Regions from separate parts of the Pseudomonas sp. S1_G07 genome, predicted to be linked through region 3. Evidence: predicted binding sites of a transcription regulator. Region 3 holds the regulator's gene; each other region holds the start of a gene.
The links. The regulator FliA, encoded in region 3, starts transcription of late flagellar genes. The targets are predictions, from matches to a motif close to CTAAAGTTTNNNNNNNNNNNGCCGNTAA.

Region 1 (4,293 bases), 2.3 Mb from region 3:
GGCGCATTCGCGGTGGCGATTGCCAAGTCCGGCCTGGCCCACGCCCTGGCGGACAAAGCCTTGCTGCTGGTGGACCGTCAGGACGCCAGCGGTGGCAGCCACGTCAAATGGTTGTTGATCGGCCTGCTGTGGGTGGTGGCGATTGCCTCGCAGAACATTCTGCCGATCCACATTGCGTTTATTCCGTTGCTGGTGCCGCCGCTGCTCTACGTGCTGACCAAGCTGCAACTGGACCGCCGCCTGATTGCCTGCGTGATGACCTTCGGTTTGATCACCCCCTACATGTTCCTGCCGGTGGGCTTTGGCAATATTTTCCTCAACCAGATCCTGCTGGCCAATGTGGCCAACAGCGGTGTGGACATCAGCCAGGTCAACGTCACCCACGCCATGGGGCTGCCGGCTCTGGGCATGGTGGTCGGCCTGCTGGTGGCGGTGTTTGTCAGCTACCGCAAAAAACGTGTGTATGACCTGGAGAAAATCGAGCGGGTCGAGCAAGTGGCCGTGCAATACAACCCGCTGACCTTGCTGGTGGCCGGCCTGGCGATTGCCTCGGCATTCATCATTCAACTGTGGCTGGATTCGATGATCATCGGCGCCCTGGCCGGGTTCCTGATTTTTTCGGTGTCGGGCATCGTGCGCTGGCGCGACACCGACGACTTGTTCACCGAAGGCATGAAGATGATGGCCATGATCGGCTTCATCATGATCGCCGCCTCGGGTTTCGCCGAAGTGCTCAAGGCCACCGGCGACGTGCGTTCGCTGGTGGAAGCGTCGGCGGCGTTTATTGGCCATAGCCGTGGCGTCGGTGCGTTGCTGATGCTGCTGGTGGGCCTGTTGGTGACCATGGGGATCGGCTCGTCGTTTTCCACGGTGCCGATCCTCGCCGCGATTTTTGTGCCGTTGTGTGTGCAACTGGGCTTCAGCCCGTTGGCCATCGTGTGCATCGTCGGCACGGCGGGCGCATTGGGCGATGCCGGCTCGCCCGCGTCGGATTCCACCCTCGGCCCGACCTCCGGCCTGAATATCGACGGCCAGCACCACCACATCTGGGACACCGTGGTGCCGACATTCCTGCACTACAATATCCCATTACTGGCATTTGGCTGGCTGGCCGCGATGACCCTCTGACCCTTATCGCACCCTTGTAGTAAGCCCACCTGGCTAACGTCGCCTGGGACTTACAGAATCCGCGCAACTGGCCGATAACCTTTCAAGTCGCCTAATAAGAGATAAAAGCCATGCGTCTGAGTCTGAAGGCCAAAGTTCTGTCCCTCGCCGTCGTGCCGGTGTTGCTGTTTGCCGTGGTTATCAGCCTGACGACCGTGTGGATTCTCCAGGAGCAGGCGCGCAACGAGGTGGAGGAAACCCGTCAGCGCCTGCTCGACGCTGCCAAGGCCACTCTGCAAAGTTATGTGGAAGTCGCCATGAGCACCATCAAGCCGCTTTATGATGCGGCCACGCCAGGCGATACGGCGGCGCGGGCCGAGGTGGTCAAGCTGCTGTCCAACACCAGCTACGGCAAGGACGGCTATTTCTTTGGCTACGACTCCGAGACCATCCGCCTGTTCAAGGGCAACAGCCCCGACGGCGTAGGCAAGAGTTTCAAGGATAACCGCGACCCTAACGGTGTGTACGTCAACCGCGACCTGGTCAAGGTCGGCAAGGACGGCACCCACTACCTGCAATACAGCTCCACCCAGCCCGGCCAGACCGAACTGGTGCCCAAGATGGGCTACACCGAGTACCTGCCCAAATGGGACATGGTCATCGGTACCTCGGTGAACCTGGACGGCATCGAAGCCCAGGTGGCGGTGGTCGAGGCCAAGGTGGAAAAACGCATGGAAGGCGTGCTGCTGAGCATCTTCGGCGTGGCCGTGGTGGTGCTGCTGGTGATTGCCGCCGCCGGCATACTGTTGGCCAATACCATTCTGCGACCGCTGCATCTGATGAAAGCCAACCTTGACGACATCGCCGCCGGCGAAGGCGACTTGACCCGCCGCCTGGCCATCACCAGCCAGGATGAACTGGGCGACCTGGCAGGTGCGTTCAACCGTTTTGTCGACAAGATCCACGGCCTGGTGCGCCAGATCACTGAAATGACCGCGCAACTGACCGGGCTGGTGAGCCAGGTGTCCGACCAGGCCCAGCGCTCGGAACTGGCCATGGAGCGCCAGCGCCACGAGACCGATCAAGTGGCCACCGCGATCAACCAGATGTCCTCCGCCGCGCAGGAAGTGGCGCGCAGTGCCCAGGGCGCCTCCGTGGCCGCGCAACAGACCGACGCCGAAGGCCAGGCCGCCAAGCGCGTGGTGGACGGCAGCATCGCGCAGATCCATGCACTGGTGAATGACATCCGCAGCAGTGGCGTGTCCCTCGACAGCCTGCAGCAGGATGTGTCATCGATTGTCAGCGTGTTGAGTGTGATCCGTTCGATTGCCGAACAGACCAACCTGCTGGCCCTCAATGCGGCGATCGAAGCCGCGCGGGCAGGGGAGGCCGGGCGTGGTTTTGCGGTGGTGGCCGACGAAGTGCGCGCCCTGGCCAGCCGCACCCAGACCAGCACCCAGGAAATTCAAGGCATGATCGACCGTCTGCAAAAAGGCACTGAAGCGGCCGTGGACGCGATGCGCCGCTCCAGCGATGCCGGCGACGGCACGTCGGCCCGGGCCAATGAGGCCGGGGCGTCCCTGGACACCATGGCCCAGTTGATCGGCACCATCAATTCGATGAACGCGCAGATCGCCAGCGCCGCCGAAGAGCAGACTGCCGTGGCCGAAGAGATCAACCGCAGCGTGCATCAGATTGCTGCGGCGGTGGACAGTGTTGCCGATGAGACCCAGTTGGGCGCGCAGACCTCCCGCAGCCTGGCAGACCTGGGCCAGCGGCTGGGGCAATTGGTCGGCCAGTTCAGGATCTGAGGGTTCCTGGGGGTCAGGGCTTGGCCTGGTTGTTCGGCGTCATGTCATCTGAATCAACGTTTTGAGGATGGTGCTTTCAGTCCATCTGCTTGTTGGCGGCGTGGAGCCCGCTAAGGCCATATTGAAAGACATATCAACGTCAGAGGTCACGCATGAGCAAGCCGAAGCGCAGCTCCACCTCAGCCGGCAAGGGCATATACACAATGTGCCCATCTCCCGGCGCCACATCGATGGCCTCGCCCTTGGCGTTGTGCAGGGTAGCCAGGTCAAAGTGGAAGTTGCCGGCGGGGGTCATCAGTTCCAGGTGGTTGCCCAGGGTAAAGCGGTTCTTCACCTTGACCTCGGCCAGTTCGCCGCGGCGTTCGCCGGTCAGTTCGCCCACGAACTGCTGGCGCTCCGACACGGAACTACCGTTCTGGTAGTTCTGGTACTCATCGTGCACATGGCGGCGCAGGAAACCTTCGGTGTAGCCGCGCTGGGCCAGGGACTCCAGGTCGGTCATCAGCGTACGGTCGAACTCACGCCCGGCCACCGCGTCATCAATCGCCCGGCGATACACCTGGGTGGCGCGCGCGCAATAAAAGTGCGACTTGGTGCGGCCTTCGATCTTCAACGAATGCACGCCCATGCGTGTCAGGCGCTCCACATGCTGCACCGCGCGCAGGTCCTTGGCGTTCATGATGTAGGTGCCGTGCTCGTCTTCGAAGGCGGGCATCTGCTCATCGGGGCGGTTGGCTTCCTGTAACAGGAACACGTGGTCGGTCGGCGCGCGAATCCCCAGGGTCGGTTCCGGCTGAAACACCTGGACGATATCCCCCGTGGCGTTTTCCATCGCCGGCGTGGCCTGGTATTTCCAGCGGCACGCGTTGGTGCAACTGCCCTGGTTGGCATCGCGCTTATTCATATAGCCCGACAGCAGGCAGCGCCCGGAGTAGGCCATGCACAAGGCGCCGTGCACGAACACTTCCAGCTCCATGGCCGGCACGTGCTGGCGGATCTCGTCGATTTCTTCCAGGGACAGTTCCCGCGACAGGATCACCCGGCAGATCCCTTGCTGCTGCCAGAATTCCACGCTGGCCCAGTTCACCGTGTTGGCCTGTACCGACAGGTGAATCGGCATCTGTGGGAAGTGCCGGCGCACCAGCATGATCAGCCCCGGATCGGACATGATCAGTGCGTCCGGGCCCATGGCAATCACCGGTGCCAGGTCCTTGAGGAAGGTCTTGAGCTTGGCGTTGTGCGGCGCGATGTTCACCACCACATAGAAACGCTTGCCCAGCGCATGGGCTTCCTGGATACCCAGCGCCAGGTTAGCGTGGTCGAACTCGTTGTTGCGCACGCGCAGGCTGTAGCGCGGCTGGCCGGCGTACACCGC
Region 2 (4,293 bases), 2.4 Mb from region 3:
CGTCCTTCGGCAGGCCATCCGCCTGGTGAACACGTAAGGTACTCAGGGCGCGATCGGCCATGAACAACACGACCCGTTGCATGCCGCTGGCCACCAGGGCTTCCTTGGCGCAGTTGGTCAGATGCATGGCGTTGGCAAAGCGGCTCGGCTCCAGCAGCAGTTCGCTGCAGCGCTGGCGCCAGACGGCGAGGGCTTCGGCGGTGGGCGGCGGTGCTGGCAACAGGCCGCGATGGATTTTCTGCACATGCCACGGCCAGATCAGCGACAGCGCCGGGTGCCAGAGGTCCGGCATCAGCGTGCTGCGTGCGCTGATGACGGCTTGCTGGTGCGCCTGTTGCTGCACCTCGGCCAAGGGCTGTTGCAGATACAGCGCGGTGAGGCGCTGCCAGCGCTGGGTGTGTGGGCAGGTCCAGGACTCCTGGGCCGACATCGCCAGGCCGTTGGCCAGCAGCACGGTGTTGGCGGGCTGGTTCAACCAGCGTCGCAGGTTCGGCTCGGCATCGAGCAATTGCTGCTGACGCAGTGGGTCGTCTTCGCGGGCGATATGCAGCGCCTTGACCAGCAAGCGTTGTTCGCCCAGCAACAGGTTATAGCCCTGGGAGACCCAGATCGGCAGGTGCCAGGCTTGCGTCAGGCCAAGGCACAAGTCCAACAGGCGCACGCCGAACAAGGCCAGCTCGACCTTGCGCGCCGACTCGCCTTTGTGGATCACCCGCAGCTCCCATTCTTCCAGGAGCTTGGGGTAGGCAACGGCCATCGGCCATAGCGGCGACAGGAACAACAGGCTGCCCCAGTGAATGTCTTGCCACAGCCGCGCCAGGCGTGTGCCGAACAAACCGCTGGCTTGTTGCGAAGCGTGCTGGCTGACCAGCAACAGTTGACGCAGCGCCACGGGAATTTCATGGGCCGGCACCGAGGGCAGGCGCGCCAGCAGTTCTTCGGCACGCTTGAGGCCCAGGCGGTTGAGTGCCACTTCGAGATTTTCCGCCGGTTCGGTCAGGCTGCCATGGGTGTGGCTGTTGGCCTCGCGTATCACACTGAGCACGAGAGCCGGGCTGTTTTGCATCAGCTCGGCAATATCTCGCAACGAACTGCGACTGTCGCGGATGGCCTTGCACACAAGGTCGTGGCTGGCCTGCGGAACGGGCAGCCGCACATCGTCAAGGCGCTTGATCCAAGCGGTGAGAGAAGCAGGTTTTGCAGTTGGGACTGTCGTTTCATTAGCCATGATTGGGGCGCGATCATCATTTGCGGTCAACACGCCCGGAGCGGGCCGAACTGGCTTTTCGCCTTAACGGGCTATAGTCTGGCGCAGTTTTGCCGATAAGTAGAACAAGAGTTTTCCTGTTCCCCCAAATTTGTCCATAAACCCGACGGCGCAAGTACTCATCTCCTATGGCTAAAATTATCGGCATTATTGTCGTCTTCGCGAGCGTGCTCGGCGGGTACGTCCTGTCCCACGGTAAAATTGCGGCACTGATCCAGCCTTTCGAGGTGATGATTATTGGTGGCGCGGCATTCGGCGCCTTCCTGCAGGCGAACCCCGGCTACATGACCATGCACGTGGTCAAGAAGTCGCTGGGGATGTTTGGTTCGCGTTTCACCCACACCTTCTACCTGGAGGTGCTGGGCCTGGTGTACGAGATCCTCAACAAGAGCCGCCGCGAAGGCATGATGGCCATTGAGGCCGACATCGAGGACGCCGCGGCCAGCCCGATTTTCGCCAAGTACCCGGCCGTGCTCAAAGACGAGCGCATGACCGCCTATATCTGCGACTACCTGCGCATCATGTCCTCCGGCAACATGGCGCCCCATGAGCTCGAAGGCCTGTTCGACATGGAACTGTTCAGCCTCAAGGAAGAGCTGGAGCACCCCTCCCACGCCGTGACCGGTATTGCCGATGGCATGCCCGGCTTCGGTATCGTCGCGGCGGTACTCGGTATCGTGGTGACCATGGCCTCGCTCGGCGAGGGTGACCAGGCGGCCATCGGCATGCACGTGGGTGCGGCACTGGTGGGTACCTTCTTCGGTATTCTTGCGGCATACGGCTTTTTCGGCCCGCTGGCGACCTCCCTGGCCCACGACGCCAAGGAAGAAGTCAACCTGTATGAGTCGATCAAGGCCAGCCTGGTGGCGTCCGCTTCCGGCATGCCGCCCTCGTTGGCGGTGGAGTTTGGCCGCAAGGTCCTGTACCCGAAGCATCGCCCAAGCTTCGCCGAGCTGGAACAAGCGGTTCGCGGTCGCTAAGCCATGGAAAACAACCAGCCGATAATCATCAAGCGCGTCAAGCGCTTCGCAGCGGGGCACCATGGTGGCGCCTGGAAAATCGCCTTTGCCGACTTTGCGACGGCGATGATGGCGTTCTTCCTGGTGCTGTGGCTGATGTCCACCGCCACGCCCGAGCAGAAGATCGCCATCGCCGGTTACTTCAAAGACCCGATTGGTTTCTCGGAAAGTGGCACGCCGTTCGTGATCGACCTGGGCGGCTCACCGCAATTGGCGCCTGAGCGCACCATCAACCCGGAAGTCAAAACCGAAGCGCCCCAGGAAAAAATCCCGATCGAGCGCGATACCGTCGAGGCCATGGCCGAGCAGGTCGAGCAGGAGCGCCTGGAACTGTTGCTGCAGGAGTTGCAGAACAAGGTCGAGGAAAACCCGCAACTGCTGAAGTTCAAGGATCAGATTTCGTTCGAGATCACGCCGGACGGCTTGCGCATCCAGATCACCGACGCCGCCAACCGACCGATGTTCGACTCCGGCAGTGCGCGTCTGAAACCGTACTTTGAAGACATCCTGCTGGCCATGGCCGACACCATCAAGGCGGTGCCGAACAAGATCAGCATCAGTGGCCACACCGATGCCAAGCCGTATGCGGGGCAAGGTGACTTCGGCAACTGGGAGCTCTCGGCCAACCGCGCCAACGCCGCACGCCGCACGTTGGTGGCCGGCAGCTATCCGGACGCGCAAGTGGCGCGGGTGGTGGGGTTTGCTTCATCGCAGTTGTTTGACGCGAAGGATCCGTTCAACCCGATCAACCGCCGCATCGACATCGTGGTGCTGACCAAGAAAGCCCAGCGTGCGATTGAAGGTGACCAGCCGCCACCGCAACCGACCCCAGGCGCGGGCGCGCCAGGTGAAGTGCCGGCTGATCCGAACGCTATTCCGCCAGGGCAGGAGCCGTTGCCGGCGCATGAGCTACGGCAGAAGCTGAACCTGTTCGATGACGGCGGGGTGAAAGATCCGACGGTGCCCAAGACGGGCTCCTAAGCACCAGATACAACGAGGCCGCGATAATCGCGGCCTTGTTGTATCTGGTGTTTCACTGTAGGAGCGAGCTTGCTCGCGAAAAACGTCAACGATAACGCGTGTATTCAGGATGCCCGCGTTGCTCTTGGGGTCTTCGCGAGCAAGCTCGCTCCTACGAGGCTGGCGGCTTAGTAACCGCTCTCGGGCAGGCTCGCAATAATCGACCGATAGCTGTTCATCCGCTGCTGCTGCACACGGCCGTCTTCCAATGCCTTGAGTAACGCACAGCCCGGCTCGCGATCATGCTTGCAGTCGCGGAAGCGGCAGGTGCCAATCAGGTCGTTGAACTCGATGAAGCCGGCTTCCACATCGCTGCGGCTGACGTGGCCCAAACCGAACTCACGGATGCCCGGGGAGTCGATCAGCTCGCCGCCGCCGGGGAAGTGGAACAACCGCGCGGTGGTGGTGGTGTGGGTGCCTTGGCCGGACAGTTCCGACAGCGGGCCGACGCGGGTGTCGACTTCCGGTAGCAAACTGTTGACCAGTGATGACTTGCCCACGCCGGACTGGCCGACAAACACGCTGATGCGCCCGTCCAGCTGTTGTTGCAGCTGTTCCATGCCATTACCGTGATGCGCCGAGACTTCCAGCACCGGGTAGCCCAGGGTGCGGTAGACCGCCAGCAACGCGTTGAGCGCCGGGGCGTTCTGTTCGTCGATCAGGTCGAATTTGTTCAGCAGCAACAGCGGGCGAATGCCGGCATGCTCGGCGGCCACCAGATAACGGTCGATCAGGTTGGCATGGGGCTCAGGCAGTGGGGCGAACACGATCACGATCATGTCGACGTTGGCCGCCACGGGCTTCAACTGGCCCCGGCTGTCGGGGCGGCGCAGTTCGGTGGTGCGCGGCAATTGGGCGACGATGACGCCAATGCCCTGGTTGCCGGCACGCCATACCACTTTGTCACCCGTGACCAGCGCCGGCAGATTGGCGCGCAAGTGACAACGGAATACCTGGCCTGCGAGTTCGCCTTCCAGCGCCTCGACT
Region 3 (4,293 bases):
GCCATCAGCACTAATTTGAGCAGATTGCTTTCCACTTCGGTGACCAATTGGGTCACGCGCTTGATCACCTGACCGGTAAGGTCCTGGTAGTCCTGGGCCAGCAGAATGTCATTGAGGTTGCTGGAAACCGTACGGTTTTCCTGCTCGCTGCGTGACAGGAACCCTTCGACCCGACGGGCCAGCTCACGAAACTCTTCAGCCCCCACTTCACGGCGCATGAAGCGGCCCCAGTCAGCGCTGAGCGCCTGGGCATCCGTCGCCATGCCGTTGACCAAGGGCGTGGCGTTTTCCACCAGGTCCATGGTGCGGTTGGCCGCCGCCTCAGTCAGCCTGACCACATAGGACAGGCGTTCGGTGGCATCGGTGATTTGCGAGATTTCTTCGGCCTGGGGCATGTGCGGGTCAATCTGGAAATTGACGATTGCACTGTGCAGCTCACGCGTGAGCTTGCCCACTTCCTGGTACAGACCGCGGTCACGGGTCTGGTTGAGCTCATGGATCAACTGCACCGCTTCGCCAAACTGGCCTCTTTCAAGGCATTCGACCAACTGGTGAGCATGTTTTTTCAGGGTTGACTCAAAGTCTCCCTGTGACGTTTCGTTATTGTCCATAGCTCCCCCGCGATGGCATTAGCCGTGGATGCGTTCGAAGATTTTTTCAATCTTCTCTTTCAAGGCTTGTGCAGTGAAAGGCTTGACCACGTAACCGTTGACCCCGGCCTGGGCGGCTTCGATGATTTGCTCACGTTTGGCTTCAGCGGTGACCATCAATACCGGCAGGTGCTTGAGCCTTTCATCGGCACGCACTTTGCGCAGCAAGTCGATACCGGTCATACCCGGCATGTTCCAGTCAGTGACCAGAAAATCAAAGTTGCCACTTTGCAACATCGGGAGCGCAGTGGTCCCGTCGTCTGCTTCGGCCGTGTTGGTGAACCCAAGGTCACGCAACAGGTTTTTTATGATCCGCCGCATCGTTGAGAAGTCATCCACGATGAGGATTTTCATGTTCTTGTCCAATTCGACCTCCAAGCAGTCTTAAACGCGCCCAGCACCTGGACGCGCCATTTCAATCAACAGGCATTACACAAAAAGGACTGTCGGGGGCACCCTGGATCAAACCGCAAAGGTCAAACACCCTCGCGGTGAAGTTCTCAAGCGCCCACACACTGCCTGTCAGCGCGCTCGCCACTCTCCCAAACGCCCCCGCAAGCGGGCCGCGCACTGGCTGTGTAACTGGCTGACCCGCGATTCGCTGACCCCCAGGACCTCACCGATTTCCTTGAGGTTCAGTTCTTCGTCGTAGTACAGCGCCAATACCAGTCGCTCACGCTCAGGCAAATTGGCAATCGCGTCTGCCAACGCGCCCTGGAAGCGTTCATCTTCCAGGTCGCGCGCCGGCTCCATATGAGTACTCGCTCCGTCCTCGTGCAGCCCTTCGTGTTCGCCGTCCTGCAACAGGTCGTCGAAACTGAACAGGCGGCTGCCCAAGGTGTCGTTCAAAATCCCGTAATAATCGTCGAGACTCAATTGGAGTTCGGCCGCAACTTCGTGATCTTTAGCGTCGCGACCGGTTTTTGCTTCAATTGCACGAATTGCGTCACTGACCATGCGCGTATTGCGGTGTACCGAACGTGGCGCCCAATCCCCCTTACGCACCTCGTCGAGCATCGCGCCACGGATGCGGATACCCGCATACGTCTCGAAACTCGCCCCTTTGCTGGCATCGTACTTGGTCGACACTTCGAGCAGGCCGATCATGCCCGCCTGGATCAGGTCTTCGACCTGGACGCTGGCGGGAAGGCGAGCCAGCAGGTGATAGGCAATACGCTTGACCAACGGCGCATAGCGTTCGATCAACTCACCCTGACTGTCACGGGCAGACTTCTTGTAAACGTTATAGCCGTTCGCGGTCATAGCACCGGTCCTGCGCTCGTCTGATGAACCAATCGCTCGACGAAAAACTCCAAATGCCCCCGGGGGTTGGCGGGCAACGGCCAGGTATCGACCTTCTGGGCAATCGCCTTGAACGCCAGTGCACATTTGGAACGAGGGAACGCTTCGTAGACTGCACGCTGCTTTTGCACAGCCTTGCGCACACACTCGTCGTAGGGAACCGCGCCGACGTATTGTAAGGCGACATCGAGAAAGCGATCCGTGACCTTGGTCAACTTGGCGAACAGGTTGCGACCTTCCTGCGGGCTCTGGGCCATGTTGGCCAGGACGCGGAAGCGATTCATGCCGTAGTCACGGTTAAGCAGTTTGATCAGCGCATAGGCGTCGGTGATCGAGGTGGGTTCATCGCAGACCACCAGCAGCACTTCCTGGGCCGCGCGCACGAAGCTGACCACGGACTCGCCGATCCCGGCGGCGGTGTCGATCACCAGCACGTCGAGGTTATCGCCGATATCACTGAACGCCTGGATCAGGCCGGCATGCTGCGCCGGGCTCAGGTGCACCATGCTCTGGGTGCCGGAGGCGGCCGGCACGATGCGAACCCCGCCAGGGCCCTGGAGCAGAACATCGCGCAGCTCGCAGCGCCCCTCGATCACATCGGCGAGGGTATGTTTGGGTGTCAGCCCGAGCAGAACGTCGACGTTCGCCAGCCCCAGGTCCGCATCCAGCAGCATGACGCGACGGCCAAGCTCTGCCAGGGCCAGGGACAAATTCACTGACACGTTAGTTTTGCCGACGCCACCTTTGCCGCCGGTCACCGCGATCACCTGTACGGGATGCATGCTGCCCATTTTATTTCTTTACCTTGTCTTGCTTAGACGCAGGCTACATGGCTTGGCCGCGTGAATCGCTTGCAGACCATCGATGTAGGTACATTTCACGGTGTTCATCCTGACTTCAACCGACCCGTTTTGTCGGGTTGTGGTAGAGGTCGGCGAACATATCGGCCATCGCTTCCTCGCTAGGCTCGTCTTGCATTTGCACGCTCACGGCGCGGCTGACCAACTGATGACGGCGCGGCAGATGCAGATCATCCGGGATCCGCGGCCCATCGGTCAGGTAGGCAACCGGTAGTTCATGGCTGATGGCCAAACTCAATACTTCGCCCAGGCTGGCGGTTTCATCCAGTTTAGTCAGGATGCAACCGGCCAGGCCGCAGCGTTTGTAGCTGTGGTACGCAGCAGTAAGCACCTGCTTCTGGCTGGTGGTTGCAAGCACCAGGTAATTCTTCGATTTGATGCCTCGCCCGGCCAGGCTTTCCAGTTGCATGCGCAACGCCGGGTCACTGGCTTGCAGGCCGGCGGTATCGATCAGCACCACACGCTTGCGCAGCAACGGGTCGAGGGCGTTGGCCAGGGACTGGCCCGGGTCGACGTGGGTCACCGACACATTGAGGATGCGGCCCAGGGTCTTGAGTTGCTCCTGAGCGCCAATGCGGTAGCTGTCCATGCTCACCAGGGCGATGTTATGGGCGCCATACTTGAGCACGTAGCGGGCCGCGAGCTTGGCCAGGGTGGTGGTCTTGCCCATGCCGGCGGGGCCGACCATGGCGATCACACCGCCCTCTTCCAGCGGCTCGATTTCCGGGGTAACGATCATCCGCGCCAGGTGGGCCAGCAACATGCGCCAGGCCTGGCGAGGCTCTTCGATTTCGCTGGTCAGCGCCAGCAGGTCACGGGACAACGGACCGGACAGGCCGATACGTTGCAGGCGGCGCCACAGGTTGGCCTGTTGCGGCTTGCTGCCTTGCAGTTGTGTCCACGCCAGGGAGCCCAACTGCACTTCCAGCAGCTCGCGCAGGCCGTTGAGCTCAAAGCGCATCGAATCGAACACGCGCTGATCGACCGCAGGTGCCGGGGCGGGCGCCGCAGGGCGCGGGGGTTCGATGAAAGTCGGCTCGACCAGCGGTTCGGCAGCGGTCAGCGGCAGGCCGGCGAACAGCTGGCGGTTGGTGGTGGCATCGCTGTCGCCACGCATGCTCAGCTCGGCCTGGGCCGAAACGATGCGCGAGGCAGTCTTGCGCAGCTCGTCTTCGAGCTCCATGTTCGGCACACGCGGGGCCAGGGCCTGAGGGGTGTAATCCAGGGCAGCCGTCAGCTCGACACCGCCGGCGATGCGACGGTTACCGATAATCGCGGCGTCGGCGCCCAGCTCATCGCGGACCAACTTCATGGCCTGACGCATATCGGCGGCGAAAAAACGCTTTACTTGCATAACCCACTACCCTCAGCCGTTGGGCCCTACTGTCGCGACAATAGTCACTTGCTTGTTGTCAGGAATTTCCTGATAAGCCAAAACGTGCAAATTCGGTACTGCCAGGCGTCCAAACCGCGACAACATC

Region 1: a site for FliA is predicted at 1,179-1,206, ahead of AB4O05_RS14180 (methyl-accepting chemotaxis protein). Genes of this name have one in related genera too.
Region 2: a site for FliA is predicted at 1,300-1,327, ahead of motA (flagellar motor stator protein MotA). Genes of this name have one in related genera too.

Annotation. Positions count from the first base shown of each region.
Region 1 covers NZ_CP162778.1:3,058,199-3,062,491, forward strand. Annotated here, with positions in the region: gene AB4O05_RS14175 (Na+/H+ antiporter family protein) at 1-1,128, shown strand, start outside; gene AB4O05_RS14180 (methyl-accepting chemotaxis protein) at 1,239-2,918, shown strand; gene trhP (prephenate-dependent tRNA uridine(34) hydroxylase TrhP) at 3,058-4,293, opposite strand, start outside.
Region 2 covers NZ_CP162778.1:1,626,078-1,630,370, forward strand. Annotated here, with positions in the region: gene AB4O05_RS07385 (HDOD domain-containing protein) at 1-1,228, opposite strand, end outside; gene motA (flagellar motor stator protein MotA) at 1,396-2,247, shown strand; gene motB (flagellar motor protein MotB) at 2,251-3,267, shown strand; gene rsgA (small ribosomal subunit biogenesis GTPase RsgA) at 3,435-4,293, opposite strand, start outside.
Region 3 covers NZ_CP162778.1:5,317,132-5,321,424, forward strand. Annotated here, with positions in the region: gene AB4O05_RS24145 (protein phosphatase CheZ) at 1-611, opposite strand, end outside; gene AB4O05_RS24150 (chemotaxis response regulator CheY) at 630-1,004, opposite strand; gene fliA (RNA polymerase sigma factor FliA) at 1,173-1,913, opposite strand; gene fleN (flagellar synthesis regulator FleN) at 1,910-2,743, opposite strand; gene flhF (flagellar biosynthesis protein FlhF) at 2,850-4,166, opposite strand; gene flhA (flagellar biosynthesis protein FlhA) at 4,179-4,293, opposite strand, start outside.